DNA from 3 places in the Paenibacillus sp. VT-400 genome. Region 2 is predicted to be linked to each of the others. Evidence: riboswitches for the same ligand, from Rfam matches in the RefSeq annotation. Region 2 holds a riboswitch; each other region holds the start of a gene.

Region 1 (5,693 bases), on a different contig from region 2:
CCACCATTGGATGGGTCATTTGGAATTGCTACTTTTGCGCCGTCTGCCAATTCATCCAAAGACTTAATCTTTTTGGAGTATCCACCAAAAGGTTCAACATGAACAGGTGTTACAGAAACGAGGTTGAATCCACGTTCTTTATTCTCTGTGTCCAGATAAGGCTGGTGCTGGAAAAAGTTCGCATCCAATTTTTTATCAGCAAGTTGCTGATTGGGTTGTACATAGTCATTGAACGTAACGACTTGCAAACGAATACCTTGTGCTTCCAGTTCAGGCTTGATGCTTTCCAGAATCTCTGCATGTGGTGTAGGTGAAGCTCCAACTTTCAATTCAACTGTACGAGGTGCACCTGCTGAATTGTCTGCGCCGCTATCGGCGTCCTTGTTGTTTCCGCAAGCTGCGAGAACCGCAATCAACATAAGACTAAGTAGAGCAAAAGACCATTTTTTCATGTGTAAAACCCCTTCTCTAATCATTTTTGTCATGTGGCATCTGCATTATTGCATAACCATCATGTTATCTATGTGTTATTTCCTGGTGAAAAATGTAACCAAGCGATCTCCAGCCATCTGGAGAATTTGCACAAGAATGATCATCGATACTACGGATATAATCATGATTTCATTTTGATAACGATAATACCCATAGTTGATTGCCAGCGTTCCTAGACCTCCACCACCAACCATGCCCGCCATCGCCGTGTAAGAGACAAGCGTAACGATGGTAATGGTAATACCAGCAACCAAACCAGGTAACGCTTCAGGCAGTAATACCCGTCTTACAATTTGTCCGGTCGATGCACCCATTGACTGTGCCGCTTCAATGACACCCCGATCAACTTCTCGCAACGTCGTCTCCACCAATCGAGCAAAGTAAGGAGCTGCTGAAATAACTAAAGGTGGTATAACACCTAACACACCTGTAGCAGTACCGACGAGTGAACGAGTGAACGGTATAAGAGCAACAATCAATATGATAAATGGGACTGAGCGCAAAATATTCACAATCAAGGACAATATAATGTACACCGTCCGTGACTTGATCGAAGCAGATCGGGCTGTCATGAACAGCAGCACTCCGAGCGGTAAACCAAAAATTACGGTGAACAAGCCTGATACACCCAAAATTTGCAGTGTCTCAATGGAGGCTTTACCAACCTCTTCCCAGCGAACTGTTGAAAAATCCATCTAACGAAGCACCTCCACATCAAGTCCCTCTGCGGTCAATTCTGATATCGTCCGATCAATAGCATTTGAATCACCCTCGAACCGAACGGTCAGTTGCCCATAAGGAACCTGTTTGATCGTAGAGATTGTACCTTGCAGGATGGCAAAATCCACGCCTGTCTTACGTACCGTTCTAGACAAAATCGCTTCATACGTTTTGTTACCCAGAAAGGATATCTTCACAAGTTTGGAAGCAGCACCTGCCTGCAATTCAACGCCTGCATTTGCCAGAGCGGTCTCTTCCAGAGCAAGTCCAGCTTCATGGTCACGCATCATGAAGTCCCGCGTAATCGCATGCTGCGGCTTCAAGAACACGTCTGTTACAGGTCCTTGTTCCACAATGCCACCTTGATGAATGACAGCCACCTTGTCACAGATGTTCTGAATGACATGCATCTCATGTGTGATCAGCACAATCGTTAGGTTGTACTTTTCATTAATGTCGAGTAATAACTTCAGGATTGAATTTGTTGTCTGCGGATCAAGTGCCGAAGTAGCCTCATCACAGAGAAGTACATTTGGATCACTTGCAAGTGCTCTCGCAATCCCTACACGTTGTTTCTGGCCACCCGATAATTGAGCCGGATATTTGCTGCTGTGGTGCTCCAGACCAACCAGTGCAAGCATTTCCTTCACTTTTCGATCAATGGCATCCTTGGGTGTATTCACAAGCTTTAGTGGAAAAGCTACATTGTCATATACCGTTGCCGAAGATAACAGATTAAAGTGTTGAAAAATCATTCCGATCTTGCGTCTCTGTTGCTGCAATTCGGTTTTGCTCAGTTCAGTCAGGTTAATTCCGTCAACCCATACCTCACCCTCCGTAGGCCGTTCCAGCAAATTAATACAGCGAATCAATGTGCTTTTGCCCGCTCCGGAATGGCCAATCACTCCGTAGATTTCGCCCTTTTGGATGCTCAAATTCAACTCGGATAACGCTGTTGTAGATTTTGTTCCTTTGCCGTACGTTTTCGTTAAACCTTTTAATTCAATCAATCGCACTTGCCCCTTTCCAACCACCTACTTGTATCTTTACCCGATCTAAAGGAAAACTCCCCCTAAAGTACAAAAAAAGAGCCCTTTGCAGATACAAAGAGGGCTCTTCACGTGAAAGAATATACCTTCTCATCTGCCAAAATCGTGTCTTGCACCATTTTGTAGGAATTAGCACCTAACATCTATAACGAATGATACATGTATCATGTCATTACAAATCGGTTGCCGGGCTTCATCGGGCCTGTCCCTCCGCCGCTCTCGATAAGAAATATGTTGTTGTAGGATTTTATAAGTTCATGTAGTTTATGCTTTATAATGTGAACGTAACTTCCGAAATATCAGTTATATCCATGTAACATTCGATTGAAACTCAGTATATTCCAAGTATTCCGATTTGTCAAAGGGAATTATTTCTTTTCCATATTTTATTGATATAACTATAAGAGGCTGTTAACGTTTCACAGACCATATCCACGCCCTGACGCATTTCCTGCACATGCTGATTCAGATCCTCCAATTTCACTTTACCTTGCAAGGTCTGGTGTAACTGCCACAGGTCATCGTGCATTTCTGAGTTCATGTAGTGAATTTCCATATTACGTCGCTTGCGCAGCTTGCTCATCGGTTCACGATAAGAGTCCTTGATCTGTATTAATTGCAATGCAAGATCATGATGCTCCCTTGCATAGTCGAACTGCCTTAACACAGTAAAATAAGAAAAATGTGCTTTGGTATTGGAAGTATTCAGCTGGAATATTTCATTTAATACTGTGCCGACTTTATCCAGAATGGCAAAGCAGCGGATAAAGCCATCTTTGTAGAAATACACATAACGTGCATACTCGGCTTTTTCAGTCGCCGTCATATCATCCGTTGAGCCTGCAACGACCTTTTTGCGAAAATGAGCAGCAGCGAAACAGCTTTGCTCCAGTTCATCCAGTGAGGAGATGAGTCCCTGAGTCCACACATACAGTTTCCGATAGTCATGCGTGGGATCATGGTCCACATGCATTTGTCGTTGAAATAGCTCAAGCGTATGCGCCATTGCGTCCATCGCTGCCTTCAATTTACCTTCGTTTATACGTGGCTTTTCCCCCAACAACGTTCGCAGCATATCTAACCTCCTCTTTTCCAAATCAACAAGAATTCATCACCGTAAACGAAGCATCATTCATTCCGTGTAATTGCTGCTTGCCATAGGTTGCCCTGATCCCTCTGACATCAAACAAAGTCCACCTGTCCAATGATGTACATCACTGGATGGTGGACTTTCATATTTAGCCCAAGTACCTTTGAAAAAGAATGGATCTATATCTTAGAAACGATTAGCCGGGCGATGTAGCTTGTACACCAGGAAACTCATATACGTTAAGACTCCGAACAATATGGCGATATCCAGCATATGAGCAAGAGCTACGAACATGTATACTTCCGGACGGTTCATTGTCACCATCATGAAAATACCAATGACTACTTGCATCAGAATAAGAACAACGGATACCACACCCAGAGTACGCATTTCCTTGTTGTCCGGATGATTACGGTAAGCGAAGTGACCCAGGATCGCAATAACAATCACGAGCGACGCAGCTGCTGCACGGTGAGCAAAAGCAACCGCTACCCCACCCGAAAGCTCAGGAATAATCTGCCCGTTACAGAGCGGAAATCCAGAACATCCGCCGGCAGAATCCGTGTGACTCACAAATGCACCTGTGTATACCACGAGATATGTGTAAATGGTGGAGAACCAGACCAGATTTCTGAATTTTTTGCTAACCCGAGGGTATTTATTCAGGCGCTCCAATCCGCCATCTTTGGCCTCCTGCCTTATGCCCAGCGCCATCATTAGGGAACTGGCAAAAGCAATCAATGCAAAGCCAAAATGCAGTGCCATGACTGCTGAAGATTGGGAGAAGACAACGGCAAAAGCCCCCATGATTCCCTGGACGATAACAAATACCAGAGTTAAGAAAGAAAACAATTGCAGGTCACGGCGTGATTTTCCAAACCGCAGAAAAGCAACAAACGAGGCAATGGACAACAGTCCAGCCAGTGCACTTACAGCGCGATGGGAATATTCAATGAGTGAAGCCACAGTATGTGCGGGAACGAGTTTTCCGTTACATAAAGGCCATTCCGTTCCGCAGCCAAGGCCAGATTCCGTTTTGGTTACTATGCCTCCACCAAAAGTGGCCAGAAACATGACAAGACAGGTTAATACGGTTAACCATTTAAACAAAGTTAAGTGTTTCAATTTTTTCTCACCCGCTGTTGGTTTAAGATGGCGAAGAATATTCTCCGCTTGTTTCGGTACTTTGACACTTATTTCACAACTAAATCCATTATACCGGATAAAATGTTCATTGACGTCGCGCTTTGTGACAAAATGTTAACGTCTGGTGAAATAATGACCCGCAGGTCATTGGGGATATGTACAGAAACGTTTCTTACATAGACGTGTCGAACACACAAACGCCATTTCCCTATTTCAAGAGAAATGGCGTTCTTTTTATTATACCCTTTTACAACATGAACCTGTCATACTTTTATATAAGTTCATGAAACATTTACACAATAACGGAGAGGACAGAAATAACCAGAAGAAGCGGAGCGTTCGCCTTTATCCCCGGATTTCTCCCCTTTATAAAAGGGATCAAAGAAATCTGGGGATAACAGCGATCGGAAGGTTATTCTGTCATCGGAGTGCCTGTGTAAAAGTTGAGCTTGTATAACATTATTTATGGATCGTGTTGTACACCTCAACTGCGCGATCCAGGAACTGCTCAATCTCTTCTCTCGACTTGCGCAGCTTGTTCACATACCGTACGAGTTCGCGGCCATCTGTATACGCCACAAAGCTCGGAATGCCAAGAATATTCTGCTCTTCACTAACGGTTCCAACCTGATCCACGTCAACCTCAATCAAGGTCAGTTCACGTGCATATTTCTCTTCAACCTCAGGCATAAACGGATCGATGTATTTGCAGTCACCACACCAGTCTGCCTTGAATACGGCAATCGTCAAACGTGGGGATTGGATGGCTACATCAAAAGCCGGTTTGGAAGTAATCTGTTCCATTCGGTCATCTCCCTTTCTGTACCTTGTCTTACCCTAAGTGAAGCAAATTGGCGAGTGGAAGTCAAATAATCAGCGCATACTTAGAATAACCACATGGTCTGTGAAATTAAACCCAGAACATCATGAAAGGATGTCACATCATGACTTCCACCAGAACCGATTCTTCCAGCGAACAACATCACGGGTCCCTCCTGCAGATGGTCCGTTCCATTCCGGGTGCTGCCCGGGAAATCTGGCGTGGCAAACAGGCTGCATGGCAAGCTTCTGCACAGCTTCGTCACCCTTTGCGTGACATCGAGTGGGATACAGATACGGCAGCTGCCTTACAGTCTGAGGTGGAGCGTTTGTTACCTGCCAGCGGCAAGTCTTTTGCACGCACGGACCAGGTTCAA
Region 2 (5,693 bases):
ACGTGCATCCTTCACTTTGAAAGAGAAGATACCTGTGTTACCCGTGGATTGTTTGTTCTGTATCTCATACCCCGGATGATCGGATAGACCTGGATGATACACTTCAACCACCGCTGGGTGCTCAAGCAAGTATTTAGCAATAGTAAGTGCATTGTGCTCATGACGCTCCATGCGAAGGGCCAGCGTTTTCATACCTTTCATCAACTGGTAGGAGTCACTTGGAGATAATACCGCTCCAATGGAATTATGCAGGAACGCCATCTCTGCAGATAACGCCTCACCTTTGGTAATAATTAGACCGGCGAGCACATCATTATGTCCGCCCAGATATTTGGTAGCGCTATGAATGATGATATCGGCACCCAGTTCAATCGGACGTTGGAAAAATGGAGTCAACAACGTGTTGTCAACAATGGTCAACAGGTTGTAACTTTTCGCCCAGGAAGCAACGGCTTTCACATCGGTGATCATCATCAGTGGATTGGTTGGTGTCTCAATAAATACAGCTTTTGTATTCGGTTGACGAACCTTCTCCAGTGCTGCAAGGTCATTCGTGTCCACATAACTAGCAGTTACGCCGAAACGGGACAGAATACGTTCCAGCAGACGATAGGTTCCACCATACAGATCCAGCGATACAATCAGATGATCCCCTTGACCAAACATGGCAAAAATCGTTTGCAGCGCGGCCATTCCCGAGCTACAGGCAAACCCTGCATCACCGGACTCCAGCGCTGCAGCGGCTTCTTCCAACACTTTACGGGTTGGATTAGTGGTACGAATATAATCAAACCCCGTGCTTTGTCCAAGCTTCGGGTGGCGAAACGCAGTGGATTGATAGATCGGAAAGTTAATGGCGCCTGTTACCGGTTCATTGATGGACCCAATTTGTGCTAAGCGGCTTTCGATTTTCAACTTGTTGTTGTCTTCCATTGCTGCATCCTCCTGTAATCTCGATTAGATTTGCGGGCCAATATCGTAAGGTGTTTCTTGATACACATAGTAATTGAGCCAGTTAGAGAATAATAAGTTGGCATGAGCGCGCCAAGTAGCTGGTGGCACACGAGAAGGGTCGTCATTCGGATAATAATGCCTAGGCAATGCGATATCCAACCCTTTGGCTGCATCCCGGTCATACTCCCACTTTAATGAGAACGGGTCATACTCGGCATGTCCTGTGGCAAAAATCTGTTTGCCGTCTTTGGTAGCAACCAGGAAGATCCCCGCTTCCTCTGATTCAGCCAAAATCTCTAAATTCTCATTCTTTTCAATATCTTCGCGTCTCACTTCCGTATGACGGGAATGTGGAACGTTGAATACTTCATCGAATCCACGCAACAATGGAACATGTGGTTTATTGATGGTATGTGGGAAAACGCCAAAACACTTTTCATCAAGTGCAACCTTGGGTACGTCAAAATGATGGTATAAACCTGCCTGGGAAGCCCAACATATGTGGAGGGTTGAAGTCACATTGGTTTTAGTCCATTCGAAGATCTCCTGGATTTCATTCCAATAGTTCACGTCTTCGAAATCCATTTGTTCCACCGGGGCACCCGTAATAATCATTCCATCGAAACGGCGGTGCTCAATCTCATCAAAGGTTTTATAGAACAGATCCAAATACTCCTGAGACGTATTCTTCGACGTATGGGATTTGGGATGTACGAGAACGACATCCACCTGAATAGGCGTGTTTCCCACCAGACGAAGCAATTGTGTTTCGGTCGTTTCCTTTGTGGGCATCAGGTTTAATATAGCGATACGGAGTGGACGAATATCCTGCTGATATGCAGAAGTTTCATCCATGACGAAGATATTCTCTCCTTCAAGTACTTCTTTTGCTGGTAGAGTATCGGGTATTTTGATTGGCATAGTAAGTCTAACTCCTCCTTGTGCATAGATAGATGCAGCCACCCCTGGCTTGATGTCTTCACATCAATACAGTTATAGACTGCCTTGAGCTTGTAAAAACATTGAATTGCTCTTTCATCCAACGTTACAAACAACCTCAAGTTCCTTAGCGAAAATCACTGCTGAGAAGTCGGGGCATATAACAAAGACCTTCCTCGGATTTCGAGAAAGGTCATATGTAAAAAAGATATGCGCCTCTCTCATCTCTCAGTTACAACAGTGCCACCTGACACTTAGTCGCTGCAAGAATTAGCACCGTGCGGTATACCGCCGGTTGCCGGGTTTCATCGGGCCAGTCCCTCCACCTACTCTTGATAAGATTTCGCTGTATTAGATTGTAATTAAATATGGTTCACCGTCTACTTTATTACATTAATGCCCTCACGTCAAGATGCAGTTCGATGTCTGCTTCCCAGATCGGAACCGTTCATCATCCGTTGTCATACACTGCCTCAGGGCGCGAAATAGACACATTTTTGCGCTTGAAAGCACCTTGTACCAGCGGTATACTAAACAAGGTGTTATAAACCCTTATGTGAGAGGTGACATATTAAATGGATGGCGACCCGAGGCCTGACTGGCAGCCGAATTCCGACAAACTGCATAGAGAATTGACATCAGCATGCCGGCAGCGGGACGTGACTTCCGTTTGATTATATAGTGAACGCAGCCCTGATCTCCAGGCTCCGCTGCCGACCGGCTGATTTGTTCTTTTTGCGCCCATAATGATAATATCCGCCAAGTTGGCGGGTGCAGAAGGAGTAGATTAACGATGAAAATCCGGTTGGTAAACAACGGTGTATTTATTCCGGTGGACGATATTCAGCAGGCGCTGACTCCACCAGCGGAAGGATTTTACTGGATTGATGCAGACGTAGACGATTTAGCGGTACTTCAGCCGCTGTTCTTGATGCATGATCTGGCTGTGGAAGACTGTCTTAGTGACGAAGAACAACGTCCGAAGATTGAAATTTATGAGAACCATTATTTTATTGTGATTAATAGCATCCGTTTTGATGATGAAGAGATATTTCTACGTGCGGTCAACTTATTCCTCGGCAGACATTTCATTATTAGTGTTACCAAGCACAAGGTCAGCGAATTGCGCACACTGAAACCCATCCTTTGGGAACAGGAAATCAGTACACCGGATCGTCTGCTGTATTTGCTGGTTGATTTGATTGTTGATAATTATTTCACCGTAGGTGACCGAATTGAAGCACGGATCGAGAAGCTTGAGGAAGACATTCTGATGCACACCAAAAAGTCACATCTGAATGAAATCATCGGGCTACGCAGTGAGATTCTGTGGCTGAAAAAAGTCCTTGGACCTCAGAAAGAGGTTATTAACACCTTGAATAAAAAAGATCTGCGTCTCATCGATGATCAACTGCAAAAGTATTTCAGTGACATCTATGAGAATGCTGTAAAAATATCTGAAACCTTTGAGACTTATCGCGACCTGATGGGCAACTTGCGAGAAGCCTACCAATCCAGTATTGCGAACCGGGCGAATGAGATCATGCGTGTATTTACCGCCATTACCACGGTCTTCATGCCGCTGACGGTCATTACCGGTATATACGGTATGAACTTTACGAATATGCCCGAGCTTAACTGGAAATACAGCTATTTTGTTGTGATTGGCCTAATGGTTACCCTGGGCCTGAGCATGTTCTTCATTTTCCGCAAGAAAGACTGGGTATGAACTCGTATGAAATAACAAAGACGAAGCGCTCCTCCGGGAGAAACGCCTCGTCTTTTTTCATTTCTGATTATTAACCAACATTCTTCTCTGTCTCTGCGTGCCGACGGAAGCGGATTCGAATCATGCGCAGTCTTTCATAGACCTGCTCCAGACTTCCTCCATCGGGTTTCTCTCCTCCATACACCTTATGTAATACTGGCTTCAGGAACGTATCTCCCAGCTCCTCATACGCACTCCATACGGCCTCTTGTTCGTTCTCTGGCATCACTGCCAGCTCCACATCAAGAAGACAATCGGTGTCATAACCTTCGTGATCCAGTGCCTCTAACAGCTCAACCAACTCGCGCCGGGATAATCCGGATCGATTAACAATCTCCTCTAACGTATACCCTTCCTTCATGCCTTCAAGCACCTGCTTACGCGTGGTGAACTTATCAAGTTCCTGCTTGTACTTCTGCTCTCTCTGCTTGTATAACCAACTCTCATACTCTTCTTCCTTTAGCGCCGTGTATACCCAGTCCAGCGGGAATGTCGTTGAACGTTCCAACCCGTTTGTAATCTCCATCCATTCCGTACCATACTCAGTCGCTTTGCTCTCTCCTACGCCCGGCAGTTGCATCAGTTCATCCAGCGATTGTGGAACAAAGGCACTGATCAAACGCAGCAGACGATTCGTTGCAATAAAATACGGTGCCTTCCGGTCAGACACAGCTCTCTTCCTGCGCCATGTGCACAGATCCGTATATAATTGCTCATTGCCGTATAACTCACTGTAACAATGGAGCCGCTGTCCACCATAACTGCGTGACTTCAGATCATCATTCTCATGAAATAACCCCTGCAACTGCGGTCGGTACCCCTCACTCATCTGTATGGCAAGCTGATGACGGTAAATATGAAGCAGCTCCTCCCAAGAAGTCCCCTCATACCAGATGCTGTCCTCACGCTCTCCTTCCTCATAGCGACTCCATCCCAGCTGCCAACTATCTTCCTCTTCCCCAATCCATAACTGTGCATACTCTGCATTCTGATCTGACATTCTGGACAATCTGTTCATGAAAATGACTTCCATTTTCGTTCCCTCCCTTTGAATATTCAGCTTATACGAGTTAGAGATGCTACCTACAGGCAGCACAAAAAAACACCCCTCCTGCAAAATGCATGCAAGAGAGGTGCTTCCTCATTAACCGTACTATGCTGTTGCCCATATCATACCACAATGGTAAAATTCGTCAATCCCTTAATGACCTACTTATTCAATGCCAACTTGGCAAGCGCCAGCGAACCACACAGCCCTGCATTGTCGCCAAGTCCTGGTGAAACAACATACTGGTCAATGTCGGACTGAAGCGCCGGATGCTGAACGTATCCAGCCAGCAACTCCTGCAGTTTGCTACGAACCATCGGGAACAGGTGCTCCTGCTTCATTACTCCGCCCCCCATGACAATTTTCTGTGGAGAGAGAATGAGAACATAATTCATCAGTGCGTGTGCCAAGTAATGTGCTTCGATCTCCCAAGCCTTATGATCTGCAGGCAGTTCATAAGCCGGTTGCTCCCAACGTTTGTTAATGGCCGGTCCTGCTGCAAGGCCTTCGAGGCAGTCACCATGATACGGACAGAAACCCTCGTATGTATCCTCCGGATGTCTGCGTACAATGATATGTCCCATCTCTGGATGTGACAATCCATGGACCATTTTACCGCCAACCACAGCACCTGCACCAATACCTGTACCCACAGTGATATACAGACAGCTCTCAAGACCTTGTGCAGCGCCCCAGGTTGCTTCTCCAAGTGCCGCACCATTCACATCCGTATCAAATGTCATCGGCACATCAAAATGCTCCTTGAGCTTGCCAATCACGTTATACTGTCCCCAATGTGGTTTAGGTGTTGTTGTGATATAGCCATATGTTGGGCTTCCTTCAATCGGATCAATCGGACCGAATGAACCTACACCCAGAGCTTCAATGCCTTTGCCTTCAAAAAATGAAATCACTTGAGCCATGGTCTCTTCCGGTGTTGTTGTTGGAAAACTTACGCGTTCCAGAACTTCTCCGTTTTCTGTG
Region 3 (5,693 bases), on a different contig from region 2:
ACATACTGGGATTGTCTATGATTATGTATTTCATAGTTATTGCCGCATTCGAAATCAGAGTTATGGCTGAAGTAACTGGGATGTATCTACTCGAACGCACCCCCACCTGGGCAATTGTGATGGTCTTCATGTGGATCGGTGTATATATGATTTCAGGCGGGCTTGGCGTTATCGTACGCGTGTTTGAGATCATCCTTCCAATTACGATTATTATATTTGTGATTGAAATTTTGCTTAGTAATCAGCTATTCGAAATTGGCAATCTGAGACCCGTGCTCGGTGATGGGGTCATGCCGGTTTTCCAAGGGTTGAAGCCTTCACTATTATCTTATACAGGCTATGAGGTGATGTTAATCATGACTGCCTATATGAAAAATCCGAAGAAGAGCAATAAAGCGATGACCTGGGGGATACTCATATCCACTATTATCTACTTGATCACGGTGGTGATGGTTATAGGGAGTTTATCGCTCGATGGCATTAAAACTCGAACCTGGCCAACGCTGGATTTGGTAAGAAGCTTCGAAATTCAGGGTCTGATATTTGAGCGTTTTGAATCCTTATTACTGGTCATCTGGATTATGCAAATCTTTTCGACTACAGCAATTACACATTACTGCGCTTCGGTGGGTATTCGTGATTTGTTTCGTTCCAAAAAAATCAAAGGCATCATGTACGGCCTGCTTCCGTTCATTTATCTGACAGCAATGATACCCAAAACAGTGGATGATACTTTTGCACTAGGAGATATGCTGGGCAATGTGTCCGTATTTTTGTTTGGCATTTTACCTCTGGTACTACTGTTGTTAAGTCTGATTCGCAAAAAAGGAGGCAAGCATGCATGATTACATTCCGTATGTTGTTACGCTTAGCCACTGTATTATGCATTCTCTTAACGATATCCGGATGTTGGAGCAGTCGGGAGATAGAGGATCTAAGTGTCTACGTTGGTCTTGGGATCGATATCGGTAAAGAGACAGAATTTGAGAAAGACATCGCTACTCAGGGAGGAGCGTACTCCAAGCAGAACAATTTGACGGCCACGGTACAGATTGCTCCCGGTAATTCCAGCAGCCAAAAGAGCCAACAATCCGGTTCGCCTGCTTCTGGTAAAACGTCCTATTCCAATGAACAGCTTACTGGAGATTCCTTGCTGCAAATCTTTCGTCAGTTTGCACTGAGGCGAGATCATCCGCTCATCGGACATCATCTGAAGGTTATCGTTGTGTCCAAGGATATCGCCAAAAAGTATGGTCTGGACCAGCTGCTGGATTTTGTACTTCGGGATAACGATATTCGTCCTAACTGTCTGGTGTTGATTAGCCATCATCGCGCTGTTGATGTACTGACTTCAGATGATCCTTCCCGGATTCCAGCATTTTATCTTACAGGTATTACCGGTAATTCATACTTGTCCAATAAAATCCTGGACCCCGTTCTACTCTCCAAATTAGATGCACAAATGCAATCCGGTTCCAGCTTTTTGCTCCAGAATGTACTGAACTTCAATGGAGAGGACAAGTTCTCCGGTGCCAGTATCTTTGATGGGAAAACAACCAAATTCATCGGGGAACTCAGCCAAACGGATCTAGAAGGGCTATCCTGGCTCAGACCTAAAGAAAAAGGAGGTATCTTGAAGACATACAATAAAGCGGGATTCACTGTTGTATATGAAATGAAGAAGAAAAAAACAACAATAATTCCAAAAGTGGTTGGCGATGATATTTCATTCCATGTGAAGACTGAATCCGAAGGTTGGTTGATGGAGGATTGGCGTGCTCCCGAGGAAGAGGAAAAAGGTGCGTATCTCAGTGAATTGGAAAAAGAATTTGCTGAACTTGCCGAACAACAGATTCGACAGTTGTTATACAAACTGCAGCATACCTATAAAGTAGATGTTGCGGATTTTCGGGATAGCTTGCGTATCAAAGAACCTAAAACATGGAAAAAAGTCAAAGACGATTGGGATAAAATTTTTAGCACCGTGCCGATCACGTATGAGGTAAAGACCACCATCACCAATCCGGGGTCTTCCACCGAATAGCGAGGTGTGCCATTTATTATTTAAATGTTGACACATTCATGATAGATCGCTATATTAGTAAAAAATCATTTTCTTATCCAGAGAGGTGGAGGGACTGGCCCTTAGAAACCTCAGCAACAGATCTGAAGGATACTGTGCTAATTCCAGCGGGTGAAAGCCTGATAGATAGGAGCGTTTGTTTTTATTTGTCAGTAACGGCGCACTCTTTAGGCAGAGTGGGTCTTTTTTGTTTTTTCTGGATGAAGAAGTAGGGGAGCAGCAGGTATGGAGAACAACAACGACAAAGGGCATTTTCAGCGGAAAATGCAGGCACGGCATGTGGTCATGCTCTCTCTCGGAGGAGTCATTGGAACGGGATTATTCCTCAGCTCAGGTTACACCATTCAGCAGGCGGGACCACTGGGAACCATTCTGTCCTATCTGATTGGAGCCATCGTTGTATATCTGGTGATGCTCTGTCTTGGTGAACTGTCTGTTCATATGCCAGAGACGGGAGCATTTCATAGTTATGCAGCCAAATATATCGGACCGGCAACAGGTTACACGGTGGCTTGGTTATACTGGTTAACCTGGACTGTTGCGCTTGGCTCCGAATTCACAGCCGCCGGATTGCTGATGCAGCGCTGGTTCCCATCGGTGAACGTATGGATATGGAGCGCGGTTTTTGCACTGATGATCTTTCTATTCAACGCTTTAACGGTGAAATTATTTGCGGAATCCGAGTTCTGGTTCTCATCTGTAAAAGTAGTGACTATCGTAATTTTCATTATTATCGGTGGCGCAGCCATGTTTGGTATTATTCCCATGGCGGATTCTGAACCGGCTCCATTTCTATCGAATATTACCGCATCCGGGTGGTTCCCTCATGGAGCTACAGCGATATTGATGACCATGCTTGCTGTAAACTTTGCCTTCTCAGGCACCGAGTTAATCGGCATTGCCGCCGGGGAGACGGAGAACCCGGAAAAGACGATACCAAAGGCTATTCATACAACGCTGTGGCGTTTGGTTATTTTCTTCATCGGAACGATTATTATCTTGTCGGCCTTGCTGCCCATGTCGGATGCCAGTGTACTGGAAAGTCCGTTTGTAGCGGTAATGGAGCGGGTGGGTGTACCCTATGCAGCAGACATTATGAACTTTGTTATTCTGACGGCGATTCTCTCTGCTGCCAATTCAGGCCTATATGCTTCTTCACGGATGCTCTGGTCTCTGGCTGACAAAAGAACGATCTCTCCGTGGTTTGCCAAATTGACCAAAAGCGGAGTACCGCTGAATGCACTTCTGATTAGTATGGTGGGTGGTGCGCTGGCATTGCTGTCCAGTATTATTGCGCCAGGTACGGTGTATATTACGCTGGTTTCCATTTCAGGTCTGGCTGTCGTTGCGGTATGGATGAGCATCAGCGCTTCCCAATACATGTTCCGCAGACAATATATCCGGAAAGGACATGCGGTCAAAGATCTGGTCTACCGCACACCACTGTATCCGGTGGTACCAATTGTTTCATTTATATTATGTCTGGCTTCATGCATAGGTATTGCCTTTGACCCGACACAGCGAATTGCTCTGTATTGTGGGGTTCCGTTTATCGCATTATGTTACGCTGCTTATTATCTGACAGAACGTGTGAATAAGAAAAGAGGAAAAGTACATGACGCAAGCACAACAGACTAACCCCATAGAACAGATCCTGCGTGAACATCCAGTCATGATTCTGGATGGAGCGTTGGCTACGGAACTCGAACAGCATGGATGTGATCTCGATGATCCACTATGGTCTGCTCGTGTGTTGCTTGAGAATCCGGATGTTATTGTTCAGGTCCATGCAGATTATTTTCGAGCAGGAGCCGACTGTGCGATTACATCCAGTTATCAGGCGACGGTGGATGGCTTCCGCAAGAGAGGAATCGATGAACAGGCAGCACTTGAGCTGATCCGCAAGACGGTGGAGTTGGCTGCTCAGGCGAGAGATGCCGTATGGGCGGAAGTGCAGAGTGATTTAGTAGGGAGAGAAAGCTCAACAGGTCAGCTTGTAGAAGCTCCTTCGGTACGTGCCGAGACGGTGGAGAATGAGGAGCAAATAACAGAACGTACAGTAGATCACGAAGGAGATTGTCTTCGTCCACGTCCAATTATTGCCGGGTCCGTTGGGCCGTACGGCGCCTATCTGGCGGATGGATCAGAGTATGTGGGACATTACGCCGTGTCGGATGAGACGCTTGTCGCATTTCACCGTCCGCGTATGGCGGCGCTGATTGAAGCAGGTGCTGATATTCTTGCGTTTGAGACGATTCCTTCCTTGCAGGAAGCACAAGTGCTGGTTGATTTACTGAAGGAGTTTCCTCATGCGTATGCTTGGCTATCCTTTTCTTTAAAAGACGGGACAAGCATCAGCGAGGGTACGCCACTTGAGGTATGTGCACAGACGTTTGGCTCCGAGCCGCAGATTGCGGCGATTGGCCTGAACTGTGCTCCGATGGAAGTGGTAACGGAAGCAGTGGGTATTTTGCGCCGTACCAGCGATAAACCTGTTATTGTGTATCCGAACTCGGGAGAGACGTATGATGCAGCAACGAAGACGTGGAGCGGACAGGGTACTTGTGGCAGCATGAGTGATGCTTCGGAGCAGTGGGTTGCTGCGGGCGCGCAAATTATTGGCGGCTGCTGCCGTACTACGCCACATCAGATTGGTGCGCTTGCGAAGAAATGGCGGAAATAGTTCATATCATGATAACAAGCCCTTCCACATCCTATAGAGGTATGGAAGGGCTTGTTTTATTGTGTTAGGCATTCTGATTACATTATTCGATAACCAGCATACGTGGCGATGCTTCCCGAATGATTCTCGAAGAGAACCACGATCCAAGGCTGGCTGCAATGATGCTTAGACAGGTGAACAGTACCATTCCACCCCAATGCAGGATCAGTGGAAGTTGTACGATACCATAACCGGAAAGGATCATTTCGAGTAGAAGAGGCAGCAGATATACGCCGACGAAAATACCCAGTATGGCTCCCACGGAGGACAGTATGAACATTCCCATGGTGAGCGACAACCGGATTTGGCGGGATGTCATTCCCAGCGATTTGTATATCCCGTACGTTCTGCTTTCTTTACGGATATTGATTCTACAGGTACTGAAAATAATGATGAACGTCACAATGATAAACAGCAATCCGATCAGGCTCATCGGATAGATCAGGATGTTAGCGGCTTCCGCGTAAACCGAATCAAGCAAAGTCTTCTGAGTGACTACCGAAGCAAAATCTTTAAATTGCTCATTTAATTCAGAGGCAACCTTACCCGCTTGTGCCATATCGTTCACATTGATGAAGATAACATCAAATTCACTATAACCGGGGTTCACACTTCTCATGGCATCAATGGTGATTCTGCCTGAAACAGACATGTTGGCGATAGCCTGATAGATGCCTGTGATGAGGAATGTACGCTTTTCTCCTTCAATATAGATATCGATAAGATCACCGAGATCTTTATTTGATGTTTTGGGTATACTTACACCAATGGCAATTTCATTCGCATGTTGTGGGTTAACCCCTTTTAACGTTTCGAATCCAAGTTCCTGATAACTCCCGTCCAGTACACTCAAGTTGAGACTGAGGGATTGGCCCTTCACTGTTGCAG

Evidence for each region. Region 2 has a riboswitch for S-adenosylmethionine ahead of metA (homoserine O-acetyltransferase MetA). Riboswitches for the same ligand answer to the same signal wherever they lie in the genome.
Region 1: it holds a riboswitch for S-adenosylmethionine, as region 2 does, so the genes downstream of both, EL84_RS08050 (methionine ABC transporter ATP-binding protein) here and metA (homoserine O-acetyltransferase MetA) in region 2, are expected to answer to the same signal.
Region 3: it holds a riboswitch for S-adenosylmethionine, as region 2 does, so the genes downstream of both, mmuP (S-methylmethionine permease) here and metA (homoserine O-acetyltransferase MetA) in region 2, are expected to answer to the same signal.

Annotation. Positions count from the first base shown of each region.
Region 1 covers NZ_LELF01000059.1:270,717-276,409, forward strand. Annotated here, with positions in the region: gene EL84_RS08040 (MetQ/NlpA family ABC transporter substrate-binding protein) at 1-452, opposite strand, end outside; gene EL84_RS08045 (methionine ABC transporter permease) at 528-1,187, opposite strand; gene EL84_RS08050 (methionine ABC transporter ATP-binding protein) at 1,188-2,222, opposite strand; SAM riboswitch class I at 2,349-2,490, opposite strand; gene EL84_RS08055 (Cthe_2314 family HEPN domain-containing protein) at 2,620-3,336, opposite strand; gene EL84_RS08060 (COX15/CtaA family protein) at 3,538-4,476, opposite strand; gene EL84_RS08065 (thioredoxin family protein) at 4,957-5,301, opposite strand; gene EL84_RS08070 (DUF2515 family protein) at 5,442-5,693, shown strand, end outside.
Region 2 covers NZ_LELF01000067.1:986,566-992,258, reverse strand. Annotated here, with positions in the region: gene EL84_RS15250 (PLP-dependent transferase) at 1-933, opposite strand, end outside; gene metA (homoserine O-acetyltransferase MetA) at 958-1,875, opposite strand; SAM riboswitch class I at 2,112-2,235, opposite strand; gene corA (magnesium/cobalt transporter CorA) at 2,687-3,622, shown strand; gene EL84_RS15235 (HRDC domain-containing protein) at 3,693-4,694, opposite strand; gene EL84_RS15230 (ROK family protein) at 4,871-5,693, opposite strand, start outside.
Region 3 covers NZ_LELF01000065.1:184,474-190,166, reverse strand. Annotated here, with positions in the region: gene EL84_RS10565 (spore germination protein) at 1-845, shown strand, start outside; gene EL84_RS10560 (Ger(x)C family spore germination protein) at 842-2,044, shown strand; SAM riboswitch class I at 2,115-2,216, shown strand; gene mmuP (S-methylmethionine permease) at 2,309-3,721, shown strand; gene mmuM (homocysteine S-methyltransferase) at 3,699-4,766, shown strand; gene EL84_RS10545 (ABC transporter permease) at 4,849-5,693, opposite strand, start outside.